Regions from separate parts of the Variovorax sp. UC122_21 genome, predicted to be linked through region 1. Evidence: riboswitches for the same ligand, from Rfam matches in the RefSeq annotation. Region 1 holds a riboswitch; the other holds the start of a gene.
What was found. A riboswitch is a leader RNA that binds a small molecule or an ion and turns the genes downstream of it on or off. The one in region 1 is predicted to bind glycine.
Positions count from the first base shown of each region.

Region 1 (15,798 bases):
GATGTACGGCTTCGCGGAGGCGGACTCGACCACCAACGTCGGGCGCGCCGTCGGCGCGGAACTCAGCTACGCCAGCGGGCCGCTGCAGGCGCTCGCGATCTGGGAGTCGGTCAAGGGCATTCCTTTTGCACCCGCGACCCGGCTCGGCGTCCCCAGCCTCTACGGCGTCGACGTCGCCAAGGCGCCGGGCACGACGCTGTCGCAGACGCAGGACACGGCCACGGTCGGGCTGGCCTACACCAGCGACGGCTGGCGCTGGATGGGCAACTACAGCCACACGCGCCTGTCGGCGGCCGGGCTGCAGCAGACGGAGACCGCGCGAACCATCGACGTCGGCGCCTACAAGTACCTCACGAACCAGCTGCGCATCGGCGGCGGCTATTCGCTCACGAAGCTCGCGAGCTACCGCTGGGACCAGGTGCACGGCCACATCGACTACGCGCTGTCCAAGCGCACCAGCCTGTACCTGCTCGGCGTGCTGCAGAAGGCGGGGCCCGGGCAGAAGGCGGTGCTGCGCAGCCAGGCCGTGGCCGGAGGCCGCCGCCAGTCGGCGTTCGAGGTCGGCATGACGCACGCCTTCTAAAAAGTTTTCTTCCAAGGAGATCGAGTGACCGGAGATTCAATGCAGTGGGACGTGATCGTCGTCGGTGGCGGCCCCTCGGGGCTGACCATGGCGGCCGAGTTGGCGGGTTCGGGCGCGCGCACGCTGGTGCTGGAGCGGCGCGTCGAGGGCGTGCAGTCGCGCGCGGGCACGCTGCTGCCGCGCGTGCTCGAGCTGTTCGATGCGCGCGGCATCGCCGACCGCTTCATCGAGCGCACGAGGCAGATCCTCGACTACCCCTTCCGCTCGAGCCACATCTGGGCCGGTTTCCAGTCGATCGAGTGGGAGCACCTCGACACCCGCTTCGGCTTCACGCTCGGGCTGCCGCAGAACCTGACCGAGGAGATCCTCTGGGACTGGGCGGCCGAAAGCGGCGCCGAGCTTCGCCGCGGTGCCGAGGTACGCGCCGTGCGGCAGGACACGGAGGGCGTGGAGATCGAGGTTGCCGACCCGTCGGGCGCAACATCGACCCTGCGCGCCAGGTACCTGGTGGGCGCCGATGGCGGCCGCAGCACCGTGCGAACCCAGTGCGGCATGCCCTTCGAGGGCCACTCGGGCACCTTCCGCGGCATCGTGATCGACGCCGAACTCAGCGCGCCCTGGCCCGGCGGCCGCACCGGCGCCGACAACGAGATGGGCTGGGTGCGCGGCTATGCCTTCGGCGAGGGCATCACGCGCTTCAACATCGTGCACCGCGATCGCCGCCATGCGACCAAGGACGAGCCGGTGACGCTCGAGGAAGCGAAGCAGTGCCTGCGCGACGTGCTCGGCAGCGACTACGGCATCGAGGGCTTCCGCTGGGCCTCGCGCTTCGACGATCAGATGCGCGCCGTGCCCCGCCTGCGCCAGGGGCGCGTGTTCCTGGTCGGCGAATCGGCGCGCATCCACTACCCGGCCAGCGGCGTCGGCATGAACTTCTGCCTGCAGGATGCCTTCAACCTGGGCTGGAAGCTCGCGAACGTCGTCACGGGCGTGGCCGACGAGGCCACGCTGGACAGCTACGACGCCGAACGCTTGCCGGTGATGCATGCGCTGCTCGAGAGCGTGAAGGCGCAGTGCGTGCTGCAGTTCAACTTCGAGCCCGATGCGGTGGCGCTCAAGCGCCGGCTCGCGCGGCACATCATTCCGCTGCCCGAGGTGCAGCGCCAGCTGGTGCTCGAGTTGTGCGGGCTCGAGCAGCCCTACCCAGGTCGCGCGGGAGAAGCCGACCGCCACCCGCAGGCCGGCCAGCGGCTGCCCGACTTCGACCTCGTCACGCGCGACGGCCGCTCGGTGCGCGTCGCCGAGCTGCTGCGCGAGCGGCGCTTTTTGCTGCTCGATCTCGAAGGCAATTCGCGCCAGTTCGAATCGCTGGACTTGCATGGCCTGCCCGTGACCCTGGTGCCGGCCCGCGTGGCGCGCGTGCCGCCCGCCATGCGCGGCGTGCAGGCGATGCTGGTGCGGCCCGATGCCTATGTGGCCTGGGCCGGCGCGGACGTAGCGCGCGCCGCCGAGGTCGAGGCCGAACTCTCGCGCTGGATGAGGAGGTGATGCGATGAAGAACGACGACAGGCCATTGCTGATCGCGGGCGGCTGGGTGCTGAGCATGGACCCGGACATCGGCGAGCTGCGCCGCGGCGATGTGCTGATCGAGGGCGAGCGCATCGTCGCGATCGCGCCGCGCATCGATGCCCCCCAGGCCGAACGGATCGAGGCGGACCGCATGATCGTGCTGCCCGGCTTCGTCGACACCCATCGCCACACCTGGCAGAGCTGCGTGCGGCATCGCTATGCCGACATCGATTCGCAGATCTACTTCGCCGAGATGCTGGGCGCCAAGGGCGCGGCCTACCGTCCCGAGGACGTCTACACCGGCACCTTGCTGGGCGCGGTCGCGGCGCTCGACAGCGGCATCACCACCATGCTCGACTGGTCGCACGTGCAGAACAGCCCCGAGCATTCCGATGCGGCGATCGCGGCGCTGCGCGACGCCGGCATCCGCGGCGTGTTCGCGCACGGCTGGCCGCTGGTCGACGGCGCCTCGTGGATGTTCGGCAGCGAGCGCGGCCATCCGCAGGACATCAGGCGGCTGCGTGAGCGCTACTTCTCGAGCGACGACCAGCTGCTCACGCTCGCGATGGCCGCGCGCGGCCCCGAGATGGCGCAGCGCGAGACCTGGCTCGGCGACCTGCGGCTGGCGCGCGAACTCGGCATCCGCTCGAGCATCCACATGGGCGCCTACGCGCGCAACGCCGCCGTGCGCGGCATCGCGCAGATGCACGAGGCCGGCGTGCTCGGCGACGACCTGACCTTCGTGCACTGCTGCTGCTCGCACCATGACGAGTTCGCGATGATGGCCGACGCCGGCGTCAGCGCCTCGCTCGGCGTGCACTGCGAGCTCAATGCGCAGGGCATGGGCGACATCCCGTTCGACCGGCTGCTGGCCGTGGGCATCCGGCCCAGCCTCAGCGGCGACACCGAGACCAAGTGCGCGGGCGACATGTTCACGCAGATGCGCCATGCCCTGGCGTACTACCGCTCGTGGATGGGCGGCGGCCATTCGAAGACGACGAACGCTCCGGCGACGCTGGGCCTGCGCGACGTGCTGGGCTTCGCCACCGTGGCCGGCGCGCAGGCGAACGGGCTGGCGCACAAGGTGGGCTCGCTCACGCCGGGCAAGCAGGCCGACGTGGTGCTGATCCGCGCCGACGATCTGAACCTCGCGCCGGTCTCCGACGCGGTCGGCGCGGTGGTGCTGGCGGCCCATCCGGGCAATGTCGACAGCGTGTTCGTCGCGGGGAGGCCGGTGAAGCGCGACGGCCGCCTGCTCGATGTGGACCTCGATCGGCTGCGGCAGCGCGCGGCGGATTCGCAGGCCTATGTGCTGGGGCTGCAATGAGCGCGCCGCTCGATCCCGAGCTCGCCGCGATCGTCGCGGCGATGCGCGCGAACAAGGCACCGCCGCCGTTCTCCGGCACGCCCGGCGAGGCGCGCGAACGCATGCGCCGCGCGGTGATGGCGGCGCGCGGGCGCACGACGCTGCCGGTCGTGGCTTCCACCGAGGACCGCATCGCCGAACACCAGGGCCTGCGCGTGCCGGTGCGGGTCTACCGGCCCGTCTCGGCCGACGCTGTGCTGCCCACCGTGGTGTTCCTGCACGGCGGCGGCTTCGTGCTCGGCAGCGTCGAACTGATGGACGACATCGCGCGCAAGCTCTGCCGCGACGTCGAAGCGGTGGTGGTCTCGGTGGACTACCGGCTGGCGCCCGAGCATCCGTTCCCGGCCGCGCACGACGATGCGCTGGCCGCGACCCGCTGGGCGCTGGACCATGCGGAAACCCTTGGCGGCGATCCGTCCCGGGTCGCCCTGGCCGGCGAAAGCGCGGGCGCCAACCTGGCCGCCTGCGCCGCGCTGGCGCTGCGCGGCCATGCGCGGCCGCTGGCGGCCCAGCTGCTGGTGGTGCCGGGCCTGGACATGGCGCGCGACGTGGCCGCGATCGAGGCCCGCGGCATCGACTACCCGATGCTCGCGCCCGCCGACCTGCGCGAGATCGCCCGGCTCTGCATGGGGGCCTCGGCCCACCGCGCCGCCGAGGTGCCGCCGTCTCCGCTGCGCGCGGCGAACGTCGCGGACCTACCGCCGACCCTGATCGCCGTCGCCGGCCACGACCCGCTGCGCGAGGAAGGCCTGGCCTACGCGCACCGGCTCGAGGCGGCCGGCGTTCCGACCCCGGCTGCTGGCCTTCGACGACATGTTCCACCCGTTCTTCGGCTTCTTCGCCCACTCGGCCGCCGCCGGCCGGGCCCACGACGCCATCTGCCGATCACTGTCGGACCGGCTGCGCGACCGCGGCTGAAGCCGCCCGCAATCCACTACACTCGCCCGGGTCAGGAGAGAGCCCCGCACGGGGCCGCCGAAGGCGCAGGGGAACCCCCGAACGCTCAGGCAAAAGGACTGACACAGCGCCGGCCTTCGCGGGACGGCGTTTCCTTGCTGGAGAGAGGCCGGTGCCGCAGGCGCCCGGTCCACCGAAGGAGCAAACCCCGATCGTGGGGCGAATCTCTCAGGTAAAGCGGACAGCAGGGGTGGCCCCATGGCGCGAGCCATGGCATTCGATTGCTGCCCCCAGGAGTGCCCCGTGGCTGCTTCCGCCCCCGAATCCGAACTGCTCAAGACCCCGCTGCACGCGCTGCACCTGGAACTCGGCGCCCGCATGGTGCCGTTTGCCGGCTATTCGATGCCGGTCCAGTACCCCGCCGGCCTGATGGCCGAGCACAAACATACGCGCGCGGCCGCGGGCCTGTTCGACATCTCCCACATGGGCCAGCTGCGCCTGTCCGGCCCCGATGCCGCGGCCGCCTTCGAGACCCTGATGCCGGTCGACGTGATCGACCTGCCCGCGGGCAAGCAGCGCTACGGCCTGCTGCTCGACGACCAGGGCGGCATCCTCGACGACCTGATGTTCTTCAACGAAGGCAACGGCTCGCTGTTCGTGATCGTCAACGGCGCCTGCAAGGTGGCCGACATCGCCCACATCCAGCAGAGGATCGGCCAGCGCTGCCAGGTGCAGCCGCTGCCCGAGCAGGCGCTGCTCGCGCTGCAGGGCCCGCAGGCCGCGGCCACGCTGGCGCGGCTGTCTCCCGGCATCGAGCGTTTCGTGTTCATGACCGGCGGCGCGGTGCAGATCGGCGGCATAGCCGCCTTCGTCACGCGCAGCGGCTACACCGGCGAGGACGGCTTCGAGATCTCGGTCGCCGCGAAGGACGCCGAGGCGCTGGCCCGGCTGCTGCTGGCCCAGCCCGAGGTCGAGCCCATCGGCCTGGGCGCGCGCAACTCCCTGCGGCTCGAGGCCGGCCTGTGCCTCTACGGCAGCGACATCGACACCAGCACCACGCCGGTCGAGGCCTCGCTCAACTGGGCGATCCAGAAGGTGCGCCGCACGGGCGGCGCGCGCGCGGGCGGCTTCCCCGGCGCCGAGAAGATCCTGGCCCAGCTCGTGGCGGCCACCGGCGCGGCCGGCCATCTCGACCACGACACGCTCAAGCGCCGCCGCGTCGGCCTGGTCGCGCTCGAGCGCATCCCGGTGCGCGACGGTACGCCGCTGCAGTCCTTCGAGGGCCAGGACATCGGCCAGGTCACCAGCGGCCTGCTGGGCCCGACGGCCGACCGGCCGGTCGCCATGGGCTACGTGGCCACCGCCTTCGCCGAGCCCGGCACCCGGGGTGCAGGCCATCGTGCGCGGCAAGCCGGTGCCGATGGAGGTGTCGACCCTGCCCTTCGTGCCGACGCGCTACTACCGCGGCTGACGACCGGACATCCGGCGGACCGCCGTCGCGGCTAACCTACGCCCCGGCATCGGCCACTTTTTATCCACGAGGAGTTTTTCAACATGACCATCAAGTACACCAAGGACCACGAATGGGTGCAGGCCGAGGGCGGCAACGCCACGGTCGGCATCACCGTCCATGCGCAGGACGCGCTGGGCGACGTGGTCTTCGTCGACCTGCCCGAGGTCGGCAAGAGCTTCGCCCAGGGCGATGTCGCCGGCGTCGTCGAATCGGTGAAGGCCGCGGCCGACGTGTTCATGCCCGTCTCGGGCGAGATCACCGAAGTCAACGAAGCGCTGCGCGCCGACCCCTCGCTCGCCAACAGCGCGCCGCTGGCCGAAGGCTGGTTCTTCAAGGTCAAGCTGTCCGAACCGGCGCAGCTCGACGCGCTGATGGACGAAACCGCCTACGGCAAGTTCGCCGAAGAAGCCTAAGTTCCGAAATCGGATTGCCGGACGCAGAGGACGCGAAGGTTTCGCGAAGAACGCAAAAAGGAGAACCGGCTTCGGCATCGCCCTCTGCCTGGTTCTTTTTTCATCGAATTCTTTCGCGCCCTTTGCGTAACCTTCGCGTCCTCTGCGTCCGGAAGTCCGCTCCCCCCGCCCCTTCCTCCCCTGCCCGCCATGCCCACCCCCGCCGCCCTGCCCACCCTGCAAGAACTCGAGAACGCCGAGGAATTCATCGCCCGCCACATCGGCATCGATGCCGACGACGAGGCGCGCATGCTGCCCGTGATCGGGTCGGCCACGCGCGCCGAACTCATCGACGGCATCGTGCCCGCGGCGATCCGGCGCAGCAAGCCGATGCGGCTGCCGGCACCGGCCGCCGAGGCCGACGCGCTGGCCGAGCTCAAGGCGATCGCGGCGAAGAACAAGGTGTTCCGCAACTTCATCGGCCAGGGCTACTACGGCACCCACACGCCGGGCGTGATCCTGCGCAACATCCTCGAGAACCCGGCCTGGTACACGGCCTACACGCCCTACCAGGCCGAGATCTCGCAGGGCCGCATGGAGGCGCTGGTCAACTTCCAGACCATGGTCTGCGACCTCACGGGCATGGCGATCGCCAATGCCTCGATGCTCGACGAGGCCACCGCGGCCGCCGAGGCGATGACGCTGGCCAAGCGCAGCGTCAAAAGCAAGAGCAACGTGTTCCTGGTCTCGGGCGACTGCCATCCGCAGACCATCGAGGTGGTGAAGACCCGCGCCGCGCCGCTGGGCATCGAGGTCAAGGTCAGCACCGCTTCGGAAACCCTGCCGCACCTGATGGCCAGCGGCGAATTCTTCGGCGTGCTGGCGCAGTACCCGGCCACCACCGGTCACGTGCACGACCTGCGCCCGCTCGCGGGCCATGCGCACCAGTACGGCGCGGCCTTCTGCGTCGCGGCCGACCTGCTGGCGCTGACCCTGCTCGCGCCGCCCGGCGAATGGGATGCCGACATCGTCTGCGGCACCACCCAGCGCTTCGGCATGCCGCTGTGCAACGGCGGCCCGCACGCGGCCTACCTGGCCTGCCGCGACGATTTCAAGCGCTCGCTGCCGGGCCGCCTGGTCGGCGTGAGCGTCGACACCCATGGCCGCCCCGCCTACCGCCTCGCGCTGCAGACGCGCGAGCAGCACATCCGGCGCGAGAAGGCGACCTCGAACATCTGCACCGCGCAGGTGCTGCCCGCGGTGGTCGCGAGCATGTACGCGGTCTACCACGGCCCCGACGGCCTCACGCGCATCGCGCAGCGCGTGGCCGCGCTCACCGCCATCCTCGCGCGCGGCCTGGCCCAGATGGGCCGCGAGCCGGTCAACGAGACCGCCTTCGATTCGCTGACCATCCGCACCGGCGAGGACACCGCGAAGATCCTCGAGCGCGCGCAGGCCGCCAACGTGAACCTGCGCCAGCGGCTGCAGCAGCACCTTGGCATCTCGCTCGACGAGACCAGCACGCGCGCCGACGTCGAGACCCTGTGGGCGCTGTTCGTGCCCGCCGGCACGCCGATGCCGCGCTTCGAGGAGCTGGCCGCCAACACCGCGCCGCGCATCCCGCAGGCGCTGCGCCGCGCGAGCGCCTTCCTCTCGCATCCGGTGTTCAACACCCACAAGAGCGAGACCGCGATGCTGCGCTACATCCGCAGCCTGTCGGACAAGGACCTCGCGCTCGACCGCAGCATGATCCCGCTGGGCAGCTGCACCATGAAGCTCAACGCGACCAGCGAGATGATCCCGATCACCTGGCCCGAGTTCGCGAACATCCATCCCTTCGCGCCGGCCGAGCAGCTGCAGGGCTATGCCCAGCTCGACGCCCAGCTGCGCGCCTGGCTCTGCGAAGCCACCGGCTACGCGGGCATCAGCCTGCAGCCCAATGCCGGCTCGCAGGGCGAGTACGCGGGCCTGCTGGCGATCCGCGCCTTCCACGAGGCCCAGGGCGAAGGCCACCGCAACATCTGCCTGATTCCCTCGTCGGCGCACGGCACCAATCCCGCGAGCGCGCAGATGGTGGGCCTGCAGGTGGTGGTGACGGCCTGCGACGCGCAGGGCAACGTCGACCTCGACGACCTGAAGCGCGCCTGCGAGAAGCACGGCAGGAACCTGGCCGCGGTGATGATCACCTACCCGAGCACGCACGGCGTGTTCGAGACCCGCGTGAAGGAGCTGTGCGAGCTGGTGCATGCGCACGGCGGGCGCGTGTACGTCGACGGCGCCAACATGAACGCGCTGGTGGGCGTGGCCGCGCCGGGCGAGTTCGGCGGCGACGTGAGCCACTTGAACCTGCACAAGACCTTCTGCATCCCGCACGGCGGCGGCGGCCCGGGCGTGGGCCCGGTCTGCGTGGTCGAGGATCTCGTGCCCTACCTGCCGGGCCATGCGACCGCGGGCGTCTCGGGCCATGGCGTGGGTGCCGTGTCGGCCGCGCCGCTGGGCAATGCGGCCGTGCTGCCGATCAGCTGGATGTACTGCCGCATGATGGGCGCGAAGGGCCTGCAGGCCGCGACCGAGACCGCGATCCTCAGCGCCAACTACATCAGCGCGCGGCTCAAGGACCACTATCCCACGCTGTACGCGAGCCCTAACGGCCACGTCGCGCACGAGTGCATCCTCGACCTGCGCCCGCTCAAGGACACCAGCGGCGTCACCGCCGAGGACGTCGCCAAGCGCCTGATCGACTACGGCTTCCATGCGCCCACGCTGAGCTTCCCGGTGCCTGGCACCTTGATGGTGGAGCCGACCGAGAGCGAGCCGCTGGCCGAGCTCGACCGCTTCATCGAGGCGATGATCGCCATCCGCGGCGAGATCCGCCGCATCGAGGAAGGCGTCTGGCCGAAGGACGACAACCCGCTCAAGCACGCGCCGCACACGGCCGCGAGCCTGCTCGGCAGCGAATGGGGCCATCCCTACGCGCGCGAACTCGGCGCCTTCCCGCTGGCCGGGCTCAAGGACGCCAAGTACTGGCCGCCGATCGGCCGCGTCGACAACGTCTACGGCGACCGCAACCTGTTCTGCAGCTGCGTGCCCGTGGGCGAGTACCAGGAAACCGAAGCGGCCTGAGCCGCGACAGGCCGCCGGACGCCGTATGGACCCCGGCGAGATCGCCTCGCTCAAGTCGCGCTGGCGCGGCTGCGTCTGGGCCCACACGCTGAGCGACGACGAAGCCGAAGTGCTGCTGCCGCAGCTGCGCTTCGTCGAGCTCGCCGCGGGCCAGGCCATCTGGCACCGCGGCGATTCGGCCGAGCACTGGGTCGGCATGGGGCGCGGCAGCATGAAGCTGTGCACCACCTCGGCTTCGGGCAAGCCCGTGACCTTCATGGGCCAGGCCTTCAGCTGGGTCGGCGAGGTCGAGCTGATCCGCAACGAACCGCGCTTCTGCGACGCGGTGGCGCTGTCCGACGCGGTGGTCATCAAGATGCCGAAGGCGGCCTTCTTCCACCTGCTCGACGGCAACCGTGCCTTCAACCGCTTCGTGCTGCAGCTGCTGAGCGAACGGCTCACGCAGTCGATGGCCGTCACGCTGTCGGACCGCACGCTCGACCCGGTCGCCAAGGTCGCGCAGAGCCTGGCCTCGCTGTTCAGCCCCGCGGGCTTTCCGCCGCGCTCGCTCGAGCTGCAGGTGTCCCAGGCCGAGCTCGCGCTCTACTGCAACATGTCGCGCCCGCGGCTCAACGCGGCGCTGCGGCGGCTCGAGGCCGAGGGCCTGCTCACCCTCGGCTACCAGGTCGTGACCTTGCGCGACCTCGATGCGCTGCGTGCCTACCGCGCCGTGCCCTCGGCCGCCAGCGGCAGCCACACGCGGCCCGAGACCGCATAGGCGTTGTCGCCGGCGATGCCGGCCACCGGCGCGCCCGACGCGGGCGCCCAGACGTACTGCGCATGCGTGGCGAACAGCGCCACGCCGAGCTCGTCGCCGGGACGCAGGCGCGCGGCCACGCCGCCGAGCGCGATGCGTTGCCGCCCCGGCGGCGCGGGCACCACCTGGTCCGACAGCAGCATCAGCTCGCCGTTGCGGCGCAGCGCGAGCCCCACCAGCGCCACGCCGGGTCCGCCGGCCGCCCGCACGTCGAGCTCGGCCTCGGGCACGCCGGCCAGCACCGCGCCGCGCGGCGCATCGGTCGGCAAGGGAACGAAGACCGGCGCCGACGAACCCGCGCGCACCTCGGTGCGCGCGAGGGCCGCGCTTGACTGCGCCGCGATCGGTGCCGCGCCCTCGAAGGCCGTGCCGTCGTCGAGCGCGATGCACAGCTGGGGCACCGAAGGCGCGGCCGGCTCGATGTCGCGCAGCCTGGCATCGAGCCAGCCGAGCATCGCGTCCATCGCATCGACATTGCCGCAGCGCGCCGGCTTGTCGCGCTGCCCCGCGCGCGGATTCACATGGCCCGAGCGCAGCACCATGAGCCGCACGTCGCCGCCGCCGGCCTTGAGCTGACGCCAGTTGCGCAGGCCCTCGCCCATGTCGAACAGCACGTCCTCGCTGGCCTGCACCACCAGCGCATCGACGCGGCGCGACGGCTGCCCCGCCCAGCTCAGGCCCGAGGGCCCGTGCGCCTGGTAGGCATCGCGCAGCCGCCGCGCATCGGCGCCCATGTCGTTCCAGGCCCAGGCACCGGCCTTCGGCGCCGTCTCGCACAGCGGCCGCAGCAGGCCGCCGTCGCGCACCTTGCCGCGCTGCGCCATGAAGCATTCGAACTGCACGAAGCCCTGCTTGAGCACGCCCTGCGGCGCCAGCGAATGCTGCAGGTCGTACCAGGTCATCGACGGGATCGCGGTTGCGATGCGCGGCTCGAGCTGCGCGAGCTGCATCTGGTAGCCGCCACCGTACGAGCCGCCGATGGTGCCGATGCGCGGCCTGCCGTCCGCGCCCTTGCGCAGCGGCAGCTCGCGCTCGGCCCAGTCGATCAGGCTGCGGATGTCGGCGATCTCGGCGCGCGGGTCCATGATGCGGCTGTCGCCGCCGCTGTCGCCGTGGCCGCGATGGTCGAAGCTGATCACCGCATAGCCGCGCTCGACCAGCGTGGGCACGAGGCGGTCGACGCGCGACCAGTAGCTCGCGCCCGGATCGGTGTCGCGCGGCGGCAGCTCGCGCAGCCGGCCGAGGCCGAAGCCGCTCGCATGCAGCACCAGCGGATAGCCGCCCTCGGGTTTCGCATCGGGCAGAAACAGCGTGAACGCGACCTTGGTGCCCTTGGCCGCATCGACGCCCGCGAGCGGATCGGGCACCGTCGATTGCACCGCATGCTGCTGCACGGTGGCCGCGTGCGCCGCCGGCAAGGCCATGCAGGCGGCGGCGCACAGCGCGATGGCGTGGATCAGGGTCTTCATGTCTCGTTCGTTCCTCGTCGTGTCTTTCGAAGCACGCGACTCTAGGAACGACGAGCCATGCTGTTTGTCCCCGTGGGAACAGATGCAACACGGTGGCTTCTGGCGGTCCTAGTGGTTAACACCGCCTCGATTCACATTCATTGACGGATTGAAAACTTCGCACTTAGAATTTCGGCGCAGGTTCAGATTTAAAGACCATCTGTGAGATGGCTTTGTCGCGCCTGCATGGTTTGCATCGTCTTCTTGCGGATTATTCCAATGGAGACAACTGTGCAACCCAACGTGCTCAAGATCCGCGGCATCGACGATGTCATCGCCTACCTGGATTCACGCCAGGGCATCAAGGGCCGGGCCGCCGTCATCTGGTGGCTCGCACTCGGCGGACTGTTCCTCGACGCCTTTTCCAATTCCGCACTGAGCGCGGGCCTCGGGCCCATGACGCGCAACCTCTCGCTGAGCGCCGCGCAGGTCGCGCTGATGACCTCGATGGCCTCGTGGGTCGCGATCGCCTTCAATCCCATCGGCGGCTGGATGGCCGACCGCTGGGGCCGCATCCGGCCGCTGATCCTCGCCAAGGTGCTGGCCGTCACGGGCGCGGTGATCGTGGTGTTCGCGCCGGGCTTCGAGACGATCCTGGTCGGCCGCTTCTTCGTGGGCGCGGCCTACGGCATCGACTTCGCGATCGCGATGGCGGTGCTGGCGGAGTTCACGCCGGCGCGCTTCAAGAGCCGGCTCAACACCTGGCAGGGCATGTGGTACCTAGCCGTGTGCAGCAACCTGCTGCTGGCGCTGATGTTCTATTCGTGGAACGTGGGCGACTCGATCTGGCGCTACTCGGTGGCCGCCACCGCGGTGTTCGGCCTCGCGATCCTGCTGCTGCAGTTCGCGCTGCTGGTCGAGAGCCCGGTCTGGCTCGCGCGCAAGGAGCGGCTCGACGAGGCCGCCGCCGCCATGAGCCGCATCTATGCCGAGCGCTTCGCCGCCGCGCCGCGCCACGAGCGCGTGCCGGTCACGAACCAGGCCCGCCGCGGCGCGGCCAACGTGCTGCTGATCTTCCGCGGCGTCTACCTGCCGCGCACCATCCTCGCGGCCACGGTGCAGATCGGCCAGTCGATCCAGTACTTCGCGGTCGGCTGGTACCTGCCGCTGATCAGCGCCACGCTGTTCGGCAAGGACTTCGCGCAGGCCACCATCGGCGCGCTGGCCTTCAACGTGTTCGGCATCTTCGGCGGCTTCCTCTCGCCATGGATCGGCCGCAAGCTCGGCCTGCGCCGCGCCTCGGCCTTCGGCTTCGCGATGGTGTTCCTCATGCTGCTGACGCTGGGCCTGTTCCATGGCCGCATGCCGTTGTGGCTGGCGGTGGCGGTGCCCTCGCTGTTCATCCTGTTCCATTCGGGCGGACCGGGCGCCAACGGCAAGAGCCTGTCCTCGCTGTCCTTCCGCAGCGAACTGCGCGCGGGGGCCAACGGCATCATCGGCGCGCTCGGCTCGATCGGCGCGGCGCTGGGCCTTCTGGTGTTCCCGCTGTTCCGCGAGAAGTACGGTCTCGAGCACACCTTCCTGATCCTCTCGGTGGTGCCGCTGATCGCGAGCGCGATCTGCTTCGCGATCCGCTGGGACCCGACCCGCACTGGAATCAACCCCGACAACGAAGCCGGCGCGCCGCAGTTCAAGGACGACGCGCGCACCGGCATCCCCTCCGATTCGCTCCAACCCTCCCTGGGAAAAATGAACCGATGAGCTCCACCACCGAGGACGTGATCCTCTCCATCGACGAAGGCACCTCGGGCACGCGCGCCGCGGTCGTCGGCCGCGACGGCCACGTCTCCTGCCTCGAGTACGCGCCCCTTTCGGTCGACACGCCGCGCCCCGGCGTGGTCGAGCAGGACGCCGACGCGATCCTCGCGAAGACCCTGGCCGTGTGCCGCGCCAGCGTGGCGCGCGCGCCGGCCGAGGGCAAGCGCATCGCCGCGCTCGCCATCGCCACCCAGCGCTGCTCGGCCGTGCTGTGGGACACCCGCACGGGCCGCGCGCTGGTGCCCGTGATGGTCTGGCAGGACACACGCCATGTCGACGAACTGGCGCGCCTCGCGCCCGAGTGGGACGCGCCGCTGATGCGCCAGCTCGGCCGCCCGGTCGGCGTGCGCTCGCCCTACCTCTGGGCCACGCACCACCTGCGCGACACGCCGGCCGTGGCGCATGCCTTCGAGCAGGGCCGGCTCGCCTTCGGCACCATCGACAGCTGGCTGCTGTGGCACCTGTCGGAGCGGCGCGAATGCGTGACCACGCCGACCAACGTGACCTCGGGCAATGCCTACGTGCTGGCCGAGCACCGCTACCAGCTCGAATGGATCGACACCCTGGGCTTTCCACGCGCGCTGCTGCCCGCGCTGCGCGAGGATGCCGGCGACCTGGGCCGCACGCGCGCCGAGCTGCTCGGCATCGCGGTGCCGATCCTCGCCTGCGCGGGCGACCAGCATGCGGGCGCCGTCGGCCTGGGCTGCCTCGACCGCGCGCAGGCCATGTGCGTGCACGGCACCGGCAGCTTCGTCGACGTGATCACCGGCACCGTGCCGCCCCTCGACGCGGGCCTGCATCCGGGCACGCTCGCCATGACGGCGCGGCGCTCGGGCGGCGTCTCGCACTTCGCGGTCGAGACCTATGTGGCCACCACCGGCTCCGCGCTCAACTGGGTCTGCGAGAAGCTGCAGTGGTTCGAGAACGCGGCGCAGATCGGCGCGCTGGCGGCCGAGGCCGCGAGCGCGAACGGCGTCAGCTTCGTCCCCGCCCTCACGGGCCTGCGCGTGCCCGCGATGGAGCCGGCCGCGCGCGCCTCGCTCACCGGCATCTCGATGGCGACCACGCGCGCCGAGGTGGCGCGCGCGGTGCTCGAGGGCATCGCGCATTCGGTGGCCGCGTGCATCGCGGCCAACGAGCAGGTCTCGGGCCTGCAGGTGTCCGAACTGGTGGTCGGCGGCGGGCTGTCGGGCAGCTCGACCCTGCTGCAGATCCAGGCCGACCTCAGCGGCATGCCGGTGCGCCGCATGGCCGAGACCGAGCGCGCGAGCCTGCGCGGCGCCGCCTTCCTCGCGGGCGCCTCGGGCCTGCTGTGGCCCTCGCTGCAGGAGGCCCGCGCCACGCTGGCCACCGACGCGGTGTTCGAACCCGCGATCGGCGCCGACGAGCGCGAGGCCCGGCGCGCGCAATGGCAGGCACGGGTCGACTCCGAGCTCGCGCATGCGCAGCGCTTCAAGAACCCACCACTTTCCACCACGCCAGGAGAACATCCACGATGAGGGTCCTGCCATCCCTTCGACCGGCCAGGGACCGCGCCGAGATGACGGCCACCGAGCCCCTGCGCCTGCACCGCCCCGACCTGATCGCGCGCCTGGGCGACGAGCACTTCGACATGCTGATCGTCGGCGGCGGCATCACCGGCGCCTATGCCGCGCTCGATGCCAGCCTGCGCGGCTACCGCGTCGCGCTGGTCGAGAAGGACGACTTCGCCTTCGGCACCTCGTCGAAGTCCTCGAAGATGGTGCACGGCGGCCTGCGCTACATCGAGCAGGGCAACCTGGGCCTGGTGCGGCACTCGCTGCTCGAGCGCCAGCGCCTGCGCCGCAACGCGCGCCACCTGGTGCAGCGCCTGCCCTTCCTGTTCCCGGTGATGGAGCGCGAGGGCGTGTTCGACAAGCGCCTGGCCAAGGCCTTCGAGAGCCTGCTGTGGACCTACGACATCGCGGGCGGCTGGCGCGAGGGCATCCTGCACCAGAAGCTCAGCAAGGCCGAGGTGCTGTCGCACTGCCCCACCTTCCGCGAGGAGCACCTGACCGGCGGCTTCATGTACTTCGACGCGCGCGTGGACGACGCGCGCCTCACGCTCAACGTGGCGCGCACCGCCGCCTTCCACGGTGCCGCGGTGCTCAACCATGCGAAGGCGATCGAGATCACGCGCGACGCGCACGGCAAGGTCGACGGCGCGATCGTGCAGGCCGACGGCGGCGAGATCCGCGCGCGCGCCCGCGTCGTGGTGATGGCCACCGGCGTATGGCTGCGCGACTGGGACGGCCGGCGCAAGAACGAGGAGAAG
Region 1 is NZ_CP172004.1:2,366,480-2,382,277, reverse strand. Features, by position in the region: gene ACHMXE_RS23540 (porin) at 1-583, shown strand, start outside; gene ACHMXE_RS23535 (FAD-dependent monooxygenase) at 608-2,131, shown strand; gene ACHMXE_RS23530 (amidohydrolase family protein) at 2,136-3,479, shown strand; partial or broken gene ACHMXE_RS23525 (alpha/beta hydrolase) at 3,476-4,249, shown strand; glycine riboswitch at 4,459-4,543, shown strand; glycine riboswitch at 4,564-4,670, shown strand; partial or broken gene gcvT (glycine cleavage system aminomethyltransferase GcvT) at 4,686-5,886, shown strand; gene gcvH (glycine cleavage system protein GcvH) at 5,970-6,341, shown strand; gene gcvP (aminomethyl-transferring glycine dehydrogenase) at 6,531-9,443, shown strand; gene ACHMXE_RS23505 (Crp/Fnr family transcriptional regulator) at 9,469-10,200, shown strand; gene ACHMXE_RS23500 (alpha/beta fold hydrolase) at 10,143-11,708, opposite strand; gene ACHMXE_RS23495 (nitrate/nitrite transporter) at 11,979-13,448, shown strand; gene ACHMXE_RS23490 (FGGY family carbohydrate kinase) at 13,445-15,004, shown strand; gene ACHMXE_RS23485 (FAD-dependent oxidoreductase) at 15,001-15,798, shown strand, end outside.

Region 2 (15,798 bases), 3.2 Mb from region 1:
CGAGCCCGCGGGCGACGCGGCGCTGCGGCGCAGCCTGTCGCAGAAGCTGGTGGGCATCAACGTGCCGGCCGCGCCCGACCAGATCGTGACCACCATCGGCGCCACCCATGCGCTGGACATCGTGAGCCGCACCATGCTGCGCGCCGGCGATCCGGTGATGGTCGAGGAGCCCGGCTGGGCCCTGGAGTTCGCGCGGCTCGAGGCGCTGGGCATGCGCATCCTGCCGGTGCCGCGGCGCGCCGACGGGCCCGACCTCGACGTGATGGCGCAGTACTGCGCGCTGCACAGCCCCAAGCTGTTCGTCAGCGTGAGCGTGCTGCACAACCCGACCGGCTACAGCCTGTCGCCCGAACAGTGCGCACCGCGTGCTCAAGCTGGCCAACGAGCACGACTTCCACATCGTCGAGGACGACACCTACAGCCACCTCGCGCCCGAGCACGCCACGCGGCTCAGCGCGCTCGACGGGCTGCAGCGCACCATCTACGTCAGCGGCTTCGCGAAGATCCTCGCGCCCAACTGGCGCATCGGCTTCCTGGCCGCCTCGCCCGCGCTCAAGGAGCGGCTGCTCGAGACCAAGCTGCTCGCCACCCTGACCTCGCCCGCGCTGTTCGAACGGGCGCTCTCGTGGTGCATCGACCAGGGGCAGCTGCGGCGCCACGCCGAGCGCGTGCGCATCCGCCTCGAGGGCGCACGGGCGCGTGCCGCCAAGCTGGTGCTGGCGCACGGCTGCACCTTCGCGTCCGAGCCCGCGGGGCTGTTCGGCTGGGTCGATACCGGCGTCGACACCGACATGCTGACCCAGCGCATGCTCGACCAGGGCTACCTGCTGGCGCCGGGCTCGCTGTTCCATGCGCGCCGGCCGCCGACCACGCTGATGCGCATCAACTTCGCGAGCTCGCAGGACGCGAGCTTCTGGAAGGTCTTCGCCAGGACGCGCGACGAGCTTTGAGCCGGGCGAGGCGGGCCCTGCCTTGGAGTAAGCTGGCAGCACAACACCCGCCCGACCGGAGACCGCCGCATGAACAAAGCCAGCCAACCCTTCGATTTCAGCCAGTTCGTACCCGGCTTCGACTTCCTCAAGAACCTCGCGGCCGGCGCGACCGGCGCCGGTTCCGTGTCCGGCATCCCGAGCCTGGCGAGCTGGGTGGCGCCCACCATGAGCGTCGAGGAGGTCGACAAGCGCATCCAGGAACTCAAGACGGTGCAGTACTGGCTCGAGCAGAACGGCCATGCGCTCAAGGCCACGATCCAGGCGCTCGAGGTGCAGAAGATGACGCTGTCCACCCTGCGCGGCATGAACGTGCGCATGGAGGACCTCGCGGGCGCGTTCACGCGGCAGGCGAACGCGGCGGCCGCGGCGGTCGGCCCGGCGCCGGCGGCCCCGCCGGCCGCGGCGCCCGAACCCGAGGTCGAACTCGAGGACGAAGAGGAACTCGACACGGAGGAGGAAGAAGAGGAGGAGGCACCGCCGCCGCGCCGCAAGGCTAGGCCGGCCGCCAAGGCCTCCTCGGATGCCGCCGCCGGCGGCGCGGTCGACCCGCTCAAGTGGTGGGGTTCGCTGACCGAACAGTTCCAGCAGATCGCGAGCACCGCGCTGCAGGACGCGGCCCAGCTCAAGATGCCCGCCGTGACCCAGCCGCTGGCCGACGCCGTCGGCAAGGCCATGGGAACCCCGAGCGCCTCGCGCAAGTCCACCCCCCGCAAGGCCTCCACGGCCGCCAAGCGACCGGCGGCGAAGAAGCCGGCCGCGGCGCCCGCGGCCCGCAAGCGAACGGGCGGCCGACGCTGAGCCGCCTTGTCCTGAACATCGAACGAAGCAGGTTGGCACGATGAAGTTGTTTCCCTCCGGTCACGCCACCCATCCGCAATGGCGCATGGCGGCCGGCCTCGTGCTGGCCCAGCTGCGCGCGCAGATGGCGTTGCCCGACTACGCCTCGGCACCCACCCTCGGGCTGCTCTACATCACCGACCACTATGCGGTCGACGCGCGGGAGATCCTCGACCACCTGAGCGCCGAGCTGCCCGAGGTGACCGACTGGGCCGGCACCGTGGGCGTCGGCGTGTCGGCCAACAATGCCGAGTACTTCGACGAGCCCGGCCTGAGCCTGATGCTCTGCGCCCTGCCGAGCGACCAGTACCGCGTGTTCTCGGGCGTGGCGCCGCTCGCCAGTTCCGAGATGAGCGGCTTCGAGGCCCACACGGCGCTGGTGCATGCCGATCCCGCCACCCCCGACCTGACCGAGCTCATCGGCGAGATGGCCGGGCGTACCGACACCGGCTACCTGTTCGGCGGCCTCTCCTCGGGCCGCGGCGGCGCGCTGCAGTTCGCGGTCGGCGGCAACGGCAACATCCGCGGCCAGGGCGCGGCCGGCGGCGTGTTCTCGGGCGGCCTGTCGGGCGTGGTGTTCGGCGAGGGCGTGCGGCTGGTGTCGCGCGTCACGCAGGGCTGCCAGCCGCTGCGCTCGGGCAGCGCGCGCGAGCGCGCGATCACCGAGGCCGACGGCAACCTCGTGCTGCAGCTCGACGGCGAGCCCGCGCTCGACGTGCTGCTGGCCGACCTGCAGGTCTCGCTCGAGCGGCCGCAGGAAGCCATCGAGGCCGTGCGCGCCACCCTGGTGGGCCTGGTCGATGCCGGCAGCGACGGCATCCGCCGCACCGGCGACCTCGGCGCCGACGTGCTGGTGCGCCACATCATCGGCCTCGACCCCACGCGCCGCGGAATCGCGATCGCCGACGTGGCCGAGGCCGGCATGCGCCTGAGCTTCTGCCGCCGCAACGCCCAGGCCGCGCGCGCCGACCTGATGCGCATCTGCGCCGAGATCCGCGAGGAGCTCGAGCCCGAGGAACAGACCCTGGCCACCGCGCGCGCCGTCGCCGCCGGCGAGGCCGAGGCGGCGCCGCATCCCGCGCGGCGCATCGCCGGCGCCGTCTACGTGAGCTGCTCGGGCCGTGGCGGCCCGCATTTCGGCGCACCCGGCGCCGAACTGCAGATCGTGCGCCACGCGCTGGGCGACGTGCCGCTGGTCGGCTTCTTCGCCGCGGGCGAGATCGCGCGGCACCACGTGTATGGCTACACGGGGGTGCTGACGGTGTTCACGGCGGACGACTGAAATCGGGATCGGACAGCCGAACGCGGAAGGAAGACCAAGCAGCGCGGAAGTCGCGAAGAAAACCATCAAGAAATTCTTCTTGACGGTTTCTTCCGCGTCCTTCGCGAAACCTTCGCGTCCTCTGCGTGCGGCAGTCCGCTTTCCGGGCCTTAGCTCAATGCGGGCCGTGCCATTCCGGTCACGGGCCTGGGCAGCCCCGTGAACGCGAAATCCACCTCCGGCGCCAGCCCGCTCACGATGCGCGCGATCGACTTGCCCGAGCCGCAGGCATGGGTCCAGCCGAGCGTGCCGTGTCCGGTGTTGAGGTAGAGGTTCGCGAGTTTCGTGCGGCCGATCAGCGGCACGTTGCTCGGCGTGGCCGGGCGCAGGCCGGTCCAGAACTGGGCCTGGGCGGTGTCGCCGGCGCCGGGGAACAGCTGCTCGACGCGGCGTACGATGGCTTCGCAGCGCACGCGGTTGAGGTCGCGGTCGTAGCCGTTGAGCTCGGCCGTGCCGGCGATGCGCATGCGGTCGCCCGATTCCGAGGTGTAGCGCGAGAACACCAGCTTGTATTCGTCGTCGGTCAGCGAGACCTGGTAGGCCTTGCTCGCGTCCTTCACCGGCAGCGTGACCGAATAGCCCTTGGCCGGATAGATCGGCAGCCGGATGCCCAGCGGCGCCGCCAGCAGCGGGCTCAGCGAACCCATCGCCATCACGAAGGCATCGCCGCGGATGCGCTGGAAGCGGCCCTCGGCGTCGGTGGCCTCGACATGGTCGATCGCGCCGCCCACTTCGCGCAGCGCGGTGATGGTGTGGCTCATCAGGAACTTCACGCCGGCCTCGGCCGCGCGCTTCGCGAGTTCGCGCGCGAAGCGGTTGGCGTCGCCCGATTCGTCCTCGGCCGTGTAGGTGGCGCCGGCCAGTTGCGGGCGGATGTGGGCCAGCGCGGGCTCGAGCTTCACGGCCTCGTCCGCCGAGATCACCTGGCGCTCGCAGCCCAGCGCGCGCATCTGCTCGGCGGGCGCGAGGGCGCCGTCGAACTCCTTTTGCGTCGTGTAGAAGTGCAGGATGCCCTGCGTGCGCTCGTCGTAGCGGATGCCGGCGTCGCGGCGCAGCTGCTGCAAGGTGTCGCGGCTGTAGGTGCCCAGGCGCACGATCTGCTCGATGTTGTGGCGCGTGCGCGCGGGCGTGCACTCGCGCAGGAACTGCAGGCCCCAGAGCCACTGGCGCATGTCGGCGCGGATGCGGAACAGCAGCGGGGCGTCTTCCTTGCCCAGCCATTGCAGCACCTTGAGCGGCGCGCTGGGATTGGCCCAGGGCTCGGCATGGCTCACCGAGATCTGGCCGCCGTTGGCGAAGCTGGTTTCGGCTGCCGGGGTGGCCTGGCGGTCGATCACGGTCACGTCGTGGCCGAGTTGCTGGAGGTAGTAGGCCGAGGTCACGCCGAGCAGGCCGGCGCCCAATACGATCACGCGCATTTCAAGTACCTTTCGAGGTCGAAGCGCTTGAACGGCGTGAAGGTCGTGCTACTGAATAGATAGCGCGCAACCGGACGGCCGTCCAATTGCCGCTCCCCCTGTCCTCGGTACCTGAGAGTTTCATCCGTTGCACCTCGCAACGGACTTGCTCCTTCGGCGCAGCACGACCGCGATGGGCGTTGGTGCTGGCTCTCCAGACGGCGTTTCAGTGGTTGCAGTACAGGCCCCGCGCGAAGCGTGGAGCCGACCTGAGCGTTTATGGGAGTTTGCGCCTTCGGTGGGGCTGCCTGCGCGATGCATGCGGCCCGCTCTCCTGCAATGGGTGGCGATTGTAGGCGCGCCGCACACACCCGCCAACCGGAGGATTCGGCCTTGCGCACGGGTGGGATAATTCACGCCCGGCCGCGCCCGCGCGGCTTCGACCCAACAACTCAGCAATCACACAGCACAGGGGACCCCATGATCCTGGTTACCGGCGGCGCCGGCTTCATCGGCGCCAATTTCGTCCTCGACTGGATCGCCCAAGGCGACGAACCGGTCGTCAACCTCGACAAGCTCACCTACGCCGGCAATCTCGAGACCCTGGCCTCGCTCAAGGACGATCCGCGCCACATCTTCGTCCAGGGCGACATCGGCGACAGCGCGCTGCTCGACCGCCTGCTGGCCGAGCACAAGCCGCGCGCGGTGGTCAATTTCGCGGCCGAATCGCACGTGGACCGCTCGATCCACGGCCCCGAGGATTTCGTGCAGACCAACGTGCTCGGCACCTTCCGCCTGCTCGAGTCGGTGCGCGGCCACTGGAACGCCCTGCCGGCCGACCAGAAGGCGGCCTTCCGCTTCCTGCACGTGTCGACCGACGAGGTCTACGGCTCGCTCTCGAAGACCGACCCGGCCTTCACCGAGGAGAACAAGTACGAGCCCAACAGCCCGTACTCGGCCAGCAAGGCCGCCAGCGACCACCTCGTGCGCGCCTGGCACCACACCTATGGCCTGCCGGTGCTCACCACCAACTGCTCGAACAACTACGGCCCCTTCCATTTCCCCGAGAAGCTGATCCCGCTGATGATCGTCAACGCGCTGGCCGGCAAGCCGCTGCCCGTGTATGGCGACGGCATGCAGGTGCGCGACTGGCTCTACGTCAAGGACCACTGCAGCGCCATCCGCCGCGTGCTCGAGGCCGGCCGGCTCGGCGAGACCTACAACGTGGGCGGCTGGAACGAGAAGCCGAACATCGAGATCGTGAAGACCGTCTGCGCGCTGCTCGACGAACTGCGCCCGCGCGCCGACGGCAAGGGCTACGCCGAGCAGATCGCCTACGTGACCGACCGCCCCGGCCACGACCGCCGTTACGCCATCGACGCGCGCAAGCTCGAGCGCGAGCTCGGCTGGAAGCCGGCCGAGACCTTCGACACCGGCATCCGCAAGACGGTCGAGTGGTACCTCGCCAACGGCGACTGGGTGCGTAACGTGCAAAGCGGCGCCTACCGCGCCTGGGTCGAGAAGCAGTACGACGCGAAGGCCCCCGCATGAAGCTGCTGCTGCTGGGCAAGGGCGGACAGGTCGGCTGGGAACTGCAGCGCAGCCTCGCGCCGCTGGGCGAGTTGGTCGCGCTCGATTTCGACAGCACCGATTTCCACGCCGACTTCAGCCGGCCCGAGCAACTGGCCGATACCGTGCGGCAGGTGCGCCCCGACGTGATCGTCAATGCCGCCGCCCACACCGCCGTCGACAAGGCGGAGAGCGAGCCCGAGTTCGCGCGCAAGCTCAACGCCACCTCGCCCGGCGTGGTGGCGCAGGCCGCGCAGGAGATCGGCGCGCTGATGGTCCACTACTCGACCGACTACGTCTTCGACGGCAGCGGCAGCAAGCCCTGGAAGGAAGACGATGCGACCGGGCCGCTGAGCGTCTACGGCAGCACCAAGCTCGAGGGCGAGCAGCTGGTGGCGCGGCACTGCGCGAAGCACCTGATCTTTCGCACCAGCTGGGTCTATGCGGCGCGCGGCGGCAACTTCGCCAAGACCATGCTGCGGCTGGCCAAGGAGCGCGACAAGCTGACCGTCATCGACGACCAGTTCGGCGCCCCCCACCGGTGCCGAGCTGCTGGCCGACATCACGGCCCATGCCATTCGCGCCACCTTGCAGGACCCTTCCAAGGTCGGGCTCTATCACGCGATCGCGGGCGGCGAGACCAACTGGTACGACTACGCGCGCTACGTGCTCGAACTCGCGCAGCAGGCCGGCGTCGAGCTCAAGGCCGGGCCGCAGCAGGTCGAGGCGGTGCCTACCAGCGCCTTTCCCACGCCGGCCACGCGGCCGCACAACTCGCGCCTCGATACGAGCAAGCTGCAGGCCGCCTTTGGCCTGGTGCTTCCGCCGTGGCAGAACGGCGTCGCGCGCATGCTGCGCGAAATTCTCTGATTCACAGGAAAGCAGAACCCCCATGACGCAACGCAAAGGCATCATCCTCGCCGGCGGTTCCGGCACCCGGTTGCACCCGGCAACGCTCGCCATGAGCAAGCAACTGCTGCCGGTGTACGACAAGCCGATGATCTATTACCCGCTCAGCACGTTGATGCTCGGTGGCATGCGAGAAATTCTCATCATCAGCACGCCGCAGGACACGCCGCGCTTTCAGCAATTGCTGGGCGACGGCAGCCAGTGGGGCATCAACCTGCAGTACGCGGTGCAGCCGAGTCCCGATGGGTTGGCGCAGGCCTTCATCATCGGAGAGAAGTTCCTGGGCAACGCGTCGAGCGCTCTCGTGCTGGGCGACAACATCTTTTACGGGCACGATTTCGCACAGTTGCTTGGAAATGCCGATGCGCATGCGACCGGTGCGACGGTCTTCGCGTACCACGTGCAGGATCCGGAGCGCTATGGCGTGGTCGCATTCGATGCCCAGGGAAAGGCCAGCGACATCGAGGAAAAGCCGGCCAAGCCCAAGAGCAACTACGCGGTCACGGGTCTCTATTTCTACGACAACCAGGTCGTCGACATCGCCAAGGCCGTCAAGCCCAGCGCGCGCGGCGAACTAGAGATCACCGCGGTCAACCAGGCCTACCTCGACCTCGGCCAGCTCAACGTGCAGATCATGCAGCGCGGCTACGCGTGGCTGGACACCGGTACCCACGAAAGCCTGCTCGAGGCGGGACAGTTCATCGCAACGCTCGAGCATCGCCAGGGGCTGAAGATCGCATGTCCCGAAGAGATCTCATGGCGCCACGGCTTCATCGACGACGAGCAATTGGCAAAGCTGGCAGCGCCGCTGCAGAAGAACGGGTACGGCAAGTACCTCAGTCGCCTGCTGACCGAAGGAGCGCAACCATGAAGGTGACCGAGACGGCCATCAAGGACGTTTTGCTGATCGAGCCGAAGGTGTTCGGCGATGCGCGCGGGTTCTTCTTCGAAAGCTTCAATCAAAAGGCGTTCGACGAGGCTGTAGGCCAGCATGTCGAGTTCGTTCAGGACAATCACTCGCGATCGGCGAAGGGCGTCCTGCGCGGGCTTCACTACCAGGTCCGACAGCCGCAAGGCAAGCTCGTGCGCGTGGCGCGCGGCGCGGTGTTCGATGTCGCTGTCGACATTCGTCGTTCTTCGCCGACATTCGGCCAATGGGTGGGCAGCGTACTTTCGGAAGAAAACCAGACGCAGCTGTGGGTGCCTGCGGGCCTCGCGCACGGGTTTCTGGTGTTGAGCGATTCCGCCGATTTTCTCTACAAGACCACCGACTACTACGCGCCGACGCATGAGCGTTGCATTGCATGGAACGATGAAACCCTGGCCATCGGATGGCCAGAGATCGGCATGGCGCCCTTGCTGTCCGCCAAGGATGCGGCGGCGCCCAGTTTTGCCATGGCCGAACTGCCGGGATAGGCGTCGGCAGACGGAGTTTTCGATTTCCAGGGGTTGCCGAATCGGGTTCGGCGGCGCACCAGGCATTTCCAATAAAAAAAGCCAAGCAACGATGAGACCACCTATCGACCTTGCGGACTCGGCCGCATGCGCGGGATTGTGTACGGAGATATTCGCAAATGAATTCGGCAGCGTGAAGGCTGCAAAGTCGTGAGAAGCACTTCGACTCAGGAAAAGAAAGCTACTCTGCTTGCGGCCGCCAGGGGGCCATCCGCAGGCGGATTCCGCGCAAGCGGCCGTCCTTGTCCGAGCTTTTCGACGCCGATTGGTACCGCAAGGGATTTCAAGCGAATGAGGTGATCGGCAACCCCTGGGAGCATTTCCTCGACGGCGGCTTTCTGAAGGGCAATCCCAACCGAATGTTCGATACCAGCTGGTATCTGGACCGCCATCCGGAGCTGCGTGCCACGCGGAGCAATCCGCTGCAGCACTACCTGGAAATCGGAGAACGGGCGGGCGAGCCACCCAGTGAGCGATTCGATCCGCAATGGTATCTGGATGAGTATCCGGACGTGGCTGCCGCCAATTTGAGCCCCTTGTTGCACTACCTGAAATTCGGCGCGACTGAAGGGCGCCTCCCGCAGCGGCTCGCGCATTTCGACTCCGTGATGGCGCTGTCTGGGTTCTTGGCAGGCCTGCCGCCTTCTTTTTTGTCGCGACCCTGCTCCGTGGATCTGCAGGTCAGTTCGGTTTATTCGCTTGCATCGGCGGGAATAGGTGCTGCCCGTATTTTTCACGAGGCGCCTGGAAATTTTTGCGAAGGCGTCGACGGCGCACCCGAGTATCCGAAAAATGCATTCGTCGCCGAAATCGATGATTCGATCGCGATTGCGGGAAACGCGTTATCTGATCGGGCCTGGCGAAGATGTGTTGCATGACGAAAACGCGCATTTCCTCGAAAAAGAAGATGCCGCCATCAAATATTCTAAGGCAACGCGATCTCCGGTTCCTGGCCACTTGAATATCGAAATCACTGCGCGTCAGTCGGCATGGCTCGCGTCTGGGCTCAATATCATGCATGAATATGAAAACAATTATTTTCATTTCATCGCAGAAACAATTCCTAGGATGATTCTTGCGGAGGAGGCTGGTGTCCCTCCGAATATCCCGTTTCTCTCGACCGACGGCCTTCATCCAAATATCAAGAAGCTTTTCGAGCTTGCCAATGTGGCAGGGCGACCTATCATCGAATTGGAAAAAGGTACCTTGTACCGGGTCAAGCGGATGTATTACCCATCGGACTTGACATCTGTCGTCGATGCGTACAAGGGCGGCTGGATGGCGCGCCAGACCGGGCTGGACGTCGGGCGCATCCGAAAGGGCGTAGATCGCTTGCGGAGCGCCTTTCCTGCCGAAACCTCCGCCGGAAAACGAAAGATCTTCGCGGCCCGTGATGGCAACTACCGCAGGCTGCTGAACCAGGAAAGCATCGAGCAGCGTATCTCGGATATCGGGTTCGAAGTCCTTCGGGCGGAGAAACTGGATGTCGAGTCGCAAATTCGAATATTCCAGGAAGCGGAAATCATCGTGGGACCCACGGGTGCGCAGATGACCAATCTGGTCTGGTGTCGCCCGGGTGTCCACGTCATCGTTCTAGCCTCCGACCATCCGAGTCACCAGCTTTATTTCTGGCAACTGCTCGGCAGGGTTTCCGGTGCTACGGTGACGATTTTGCAAGGCCCGAGGGCCTACGCACGAGACGATCTTTACAGCGTGCACGATGACTATCATGTTGATGAAGATGCGGTCATTGCCGCGGCTTTGAACATGACATAAAAAAACAAAAGGGCCTACCATGAAAGAAGTAATAAACCCTCGGCATTCGTTGAGCAATGCCGTCGAACTGCTTGATCTGGAGCGATTGAGCGACCCTCGAGGCAATCTGACCTTCATTGAAGGCGGCCGGCACATTCCCTTCGACGTCAAGCGGGTCTATTACCTTTACGACGTGCCCGCCGGGAGTCTCGAGGCGGCCACGCCCACCACGAATTGCAGCAATTGATCATTGCGGTAGCCGGAAGTTTCGACGTCGTCCTGGACAACGGATTTGAAAGAAAGACGATCACCTGCAATCGGCCGTTCCAGGGGATTTTCATGAAATCCCTGGTGTGGCGGGAGTTGGAGAATTTTTCTTCCGGCGCCGTTTGTCTGGTTCTTGCTTCCATGCGATACGAGGAATCGGATTACATCCGAAATTACGAAGATTTTATTTCTGTGGCGCGCAAAGGGTAAATTATGATTCCGTTTTTCGATATTCATGCCGGCCATGCCGAATTGGCGAACGAATTCACCGAGGCTTTTTCGAGGGTCATGACCAGTGGTCACGTCATCATGGGGCCGGAAGTCAGCGCCTTTGAAAAGGAATTTGCCACCTATTGCGGCGCCAAGCATTGCATTGGCGTGGGCAACGGCCTTGACGCGTTGGCGTTGACGCTGCGTGCGCGCGGCATCGGACCCGGCGACGAGGTGCTGGTGCCCTCGCAGACCTTCATCGCCTCGTGGCTGGGCGTCTCCATGGTGGGCGCAACGCCCGTGCCGGTCGAGATCGATCCGGCCACGTACCTGATCGACCCGGCGCGAATCAAGGAAAAGCTGACGAGCAAGACCAAGGCCATCATGCCGGTCCATCTGTACGGCCTTCCCGCCGCGATGGACAAGATCAACGAGATCGCCCGCCCACTGGGCATCTTCGTTCTCGAAGATGCGGCACAGGCGCACGGTGCGACCCATCACGGTAAGCGGACCGGCACGCTGGGAAATGCGGCCGCCTTCAGCTTCTATCCCACCAAGAACCTGGGCGCCATGGGCGATGCGGGCGCGGTGGTGACCGACGACGACCAGCTGGCCGCCGACCTGCGCATGCTGCGCAACTACGGCTCCACCCAGAAGTACATCCATGAAGTCGCCGGCGTGAACTCACGCCTGGACGAACTGCAGGCCGCCTTGTTGCGCACGAAGATCGGGCGGCTCGATGCGTGGAACGACAAGCGCCGAGCCTTGGCCGCGCGATATTCCGAGGGCCTGAAGGGCGTGGGCGACTTGCGCGTCCCCTTCGTGCCCGCGGACAGCACGCACGTGTTCCACCTCTACGTGGTCAGCACCCAGCGCCGCGCCGAGCTGTCGGCCCACCTCACGGCGGCGGGTGTGCAGACGCTGGTTCACTATCCCATTGCACCGCACATGCAGGGCGCTTACGCCGAGCTCGGTCTGCCGGCCGACAGCCTGCCGCTGGGCACCGCCGCCGCCAACGAGACCCTGTCGCTTCCCATCTGGCCGCAAATGAAGCCCGAGCAGGTCGATACGGTGGTGGGCCACATCCGCGGCTTCTTCGCCTGAGCCGGGTTCGCTTCATGCCTTCCACGCTGGTCACTGTCGTCATCCCCATCTTCAACCAGGCGGAGTTCGTCGTCGAAACGGTGGGCAGTGCGGTCCGGCAGACCTGCCGAGACCTGCAGATCGTGGTCGTGGACGATGGCTCGACCGATGGGAGCGCCGATCGGCTCGCCGCCGAATTCGGTGATCGCATCGTGCTGCTGCGGCAGAAGAACGGGGGCCGTCGGCGGCGATCAATGCCGGCATCGCGGCGGCCACCGGATCGTTCATCGCGCTGCTGGGCGGCGACGACGTGTGCGTCGACGACCGCATGGACATCCAGCTGGAGATCATGCGGACGACGTCGCACGACATCGTGTTCTCGAAGCCGCTGCTGATCGACGGTTCCGGCCAACCGCTGGATGACGCCTCGTTCCCGGTGTTCTTCGACGAGCGGCCCGACCAGCCGTTGCTGCGCACCTTGCTGCTCGAAGGCAACTTTCTCTGCGCACCGACCGCGTTCATGCGCCGCGAGGCCGTGCAGAAGGTCGGATGGTTCCGCCCCGGCCTGATCCAGCTGCAGGACTACGACTACTGGCTGCGCGCCGCGGCGGCGGGGTTGAGCCTGGCGGAAACCGGTCCGCGTGTCGTCAAGTACCGCAGGCACTCGGCCAATCTCTCTTCGCCGCGCGCGAGTTTCGCGTCGACCGCGGAGTCGATCCCGATCTTCAAGTCGGTCCTGGACACCGGCGGTGCCGCCGAATTCCGGCGCGCGTTTCCCTACCTCTTCGAGCCCGTGGCCGATCCCGCCACGCCGTTGACCCGCTTCGACAAGGCGCTGTTCCTGCTGTCCCACCCCCGGGACGAGATGCGCATGATCGGCGTCGAATATCTGGTGGCGCTGTCCGAAGACCCGGCTTTCCTCGCCAAAGCCGAGAGCTTCGGACTCAACCTTCCCCGATTCGTCCAGAACGCCCTGTGAGTCGACCGGCGCGAGCGCCGGCGATCGATCAGGAACAATCCCGTCCCGTGCTGCCCGAAAACACTCAACGATGACCATTCGAACAAGACTGAAGGCGGCTGCACACAGGCTTTTCGGATCTTCGCCCGAGGCGCCCGCGCCGGTGGCCCCGCCGGCGATCGAACCGGCGACCGAGGCCCGCCCGGCCGCGCCCGAGATCGACATCTACGCCGAGAACGCCAGGTGGATGGCATTGGCCGCGGAGCGTCGCTTCGACGAGGCGATCGATCTGTGCCGGGCCACGATCGCATCGCCGGACACGAGCTTCATGGCCTCGCTGTTCCTCGGCTACGCCGCCGCGCAGACGGGCCGGCCGGCCGACGCGCGGCCGCACCTGCGCACGGCGAGGAAGCTGAATCCGGGCGACTACTACGCGAACCTGCTCCTCGCGAACGTGGAAAGCGCGCTGGGCAACCGCCACGAGGCGATCGTGTACTACATGCACTGCTGCGGGCTGCCGGTCGACTCCGTCGTCGAGCCTTTCGAGGCGGCGATGACGCTGGCGAAAGCGCAGGTCGACAGCGCGGACGGCAACGCGCTCTCCGCGCTCTTCGACGAGCTGTCGGCGCGGGACAGGCTTCCCGAGCTGTTGACGCTGAAGTTCTTGTTCTACTGGCGGCGCGATGCCGACCTGGCTCGAAGGCTCGCGCACGCAGCCGATGGCAAGGGAGAGACGAAGCCGTCATTCAGGCGCATCCGTTCCGTGGCGGCCTGGACGCGCGAAGAAGGCCAGCCCTATGTGCGTCTCGGAGAACCGGCCTCGATCCGCCTCGTCGCGCCGACGGAGGACTATGCCGGCGATCCGCAGGAGAAGCACGTGCTGGCAAGCGAGCCTTACATCGCCGAGGTGCGGGACGCGACGATCGTCGGCAACTCGAGCCTCGTCTATCTCGGCGACCACGACATCGTGTCCGACGTGCTCGCGCATCCCCAATACGGCATCCAGGTGAGCCTGGACTACGACAAGACCGTGTTGGCCCAGCGCTCCGATGCCCTGCTGCTCGCCCCCTTGCCAGCCCCTGCGCACCTGGTCGAAGGGATCATGCTCTCGGGCCTTGCGAGCAATGCCTACGGGCACTGGTTCGCTGAGTTCCTGCCGAAGCTGCGCCACTTCGAAAAACATCCTCGCTTCGAGGAGCTGCCGATCGTCGTCGACGCCGACATGCCGGCATCCCATTTCGATTTCCTTGCGACGCTCGTGCGCAACCCCGTGCATCGCCTGGAGCGTGGTGCCGCACTGAAGGTCGGCTGCCTTCATCTGGCGCCGACGACCACCTTCTTTCCCGTGGAGCTCTTCAAGGACCACACCGTGCCGCCCGAGGACCAGGCGTCATGGACGGCGGAGGCCATGCGCTACATCAAGGAGGGCGTTGCCAGGAGCCACGCGCTTGCGCCCGAGCGCACGCGCAGGCTGTTCCTGTCGCGCAAGAACAGCGCCTGGCGAATCCTGCGCAACGAAGGCGAGATCATCGAGGGCCTGCGGGACCTGGGCTTCGAAACGATCTTCCTGGAGGAGTACGACTTCGCGCGCCAGGTGCGCACCTTCGGCGAGGCCGAGTTCATCGTCGCGCCCAACGGGTCCGCGCTCAATAGCCTCATCTTTGCGGCCACCGACGTGAAGACCCTCATTCTTGGCCAGCAGAACAGCTTCAACTGGGGCGGTTGGCTGGGCCCGATGCTGGACCTCGGGTTCGAGCCGCAGTTCATGGAAGGCGAAGCCACCGAGAGCACCAGCTTCAAGCATTCCGACTATGTCGTCCCGGCGGACAGGGTGCGCGCGAAAGTGCTTGCCATGCTGGGCTCGTGAATATCCAAAGAAAAATGCCCATGACCAACCCTGTCTACGTGACCCAGCCCTACTTGCCGCCGCTGGACGAGTTCCTGCCCTACCTGCAGCAGATCTGGGACAAGAAGATCCTCACCAACGGCGGTCCTTTCCACCAGCAGTTGGAAAAGGCGCTGTGCGAGTACCTGGGCGTGGAGCACATCGCGCTCTTTACCAACGGCACGATCGCGCTGGTCACCGCACTTCAGTCGATGCGCATCACCGGCGAAGTCATCACCACGCCGTACTCGTTCGTTGCCACGTCGCACTCGCTGCTGTGGAACGGCATCAAACCGGTCTTCGCCGACGTCGATCCGCGCACGCTGAACCTCGATCCGGCGTGCATCGAGGCGCTGATCACGCCGCAGACCACGGCGATCATGCCGGTGCACTGCTACGGTCATCCCTGCGATACCAAGGCCATCCAGACGATCGCCGACACCTACAACCTGCGCGTGATCTACGACGCGGCCCATGCCTTCGGTGTGCAGGACGAGGGCGGCAGCATCCTGCGGCACGGAGACATGTCCGTGCTGAGCTTTCACGCGACGAAGGTCTTCAACACCTTCGAGGGCGGCGCCATCGTCTGCAAGGATGCAACCACCAAGACCCGTATCGACCAGCTGAAGAACTTCGGCCACGTGGGCGAGGTCACCGTGGTGGCGCCCGGCATCAACGGCAAGATGAGCGAGTTCAATGCCGCGCTGGGCCTGCTTCAGCTGAAGCACCTGCACACCGCACTGGATCTGCGCCGAGCCATCGACGTCGCGTACAGGCGCCTGCTCGCGGATGTACCGGGCATCGTGTGCCTGCCCGACGCCGGCGAGTCGGTGGCGAACTTCGCGTACTTCCCGATCCTCGTGGGGCCCGAGTACCGACTGTCGCGCGACGAGCTCTACGCCCACCTGAAGGAGCACGGCGTCCATCCGCGCCGCTACTTCTATCCGCTGATCTCCGAATTCCCGATGTACCGCGGCCTTCCGACGGCGAGCCGCGATCAGCTGCCGAACGCGAGCCGTGCGGCCGATCGCATTCTCTGCCTGCCGATCTATCCGGACCTCGGTCTCGATCAGGTCGAGCGCATCGTCGACCTGATCGCGGCGTTGTGAGCGCATTCATGCAATGGATGGAGACGCGATGAAGGTCGGGATCATGCAGCC
Region 2 is NZ_CP172004.1:5,554,971-5,570,768, reverse strand. Features, by position in the region: partial or broken gene ACHMXE_RS38985 (PLP-dependent aminotransferase family protein) at 1-950, shown strand, start outside; gene ACHMXE_RS38980 (PhaM family polyhydroxyalkanoate granule multifunctional regulatory protein) at 1,020-1,790, shown strand; gene ACHMXE_RS38975 (FIST N-terminal domain-containing protein) at 1,831-3,111, shown strand; gene ACHMXE_RS38970 (D-amino acid dehydrogenase) at 3,261-4,568, opposite strand; glycine riboswitch at 4,657-4,775, opposite strand; gene rfbB (dTDP-glucose 4,6-dehydratase) at 5,028-6,098, shown strand; partial or broken gene rfbD (dTDP-4-dehydrorhamnose reductase) at 6,095-6,986, shown strand; gene rfbA (glucose-1-phosphate thymidylyltransferase RfbA) at 7,009-7,896, shown strand; gene rfbC (dTDP-4-dehydrorhamnose 3,5-epimerase) at 7,893-8,441, shown strand; gene ACHMXE_RS38945 (hypothetical protein) at 8,723-9,358, shown strand; gene ACHMXE_RS38940 (glycosyltransferase family 61 protein) at 9,351-10,256, shown strand; partial or broken gene ACHMXE_RS38935 (sugar 3,4-ketoisomerase) at 10,276-10,712, shown strand; gene ACHMXE_RS38930 (DegT/DnrJ/EryC1/StrS family aminotransferase) at 10,716-11,816, shown strand; partial or broken gene ACHMXE_RS38925 (glycosyltransferase family 2 protein) at 11,831-12,774, shown strand; gene ACHMXE_RS38920 (glycosyltransferase 61 family protein) at 12,845-14,620, shown strand; gene ACHMXE_RS38915 (DegT/DnrJ/EryC1/StrS family aminotransferase) at 14,635-15,747, shown strand; partial or broken gene ACHMXE_RS38910 (WbqC family protein) at 15,761-15,798, shown strand, end outside.
Region 2: linked by a shared signal. The riboswitch ahead of ACHMXE_RS38970 (D-amino acid dehydrogenase) and the one ahead of gcvT (glycine cleavage system aminomethyltransferase GcvT) in region 1 are both predicted to bind glycine.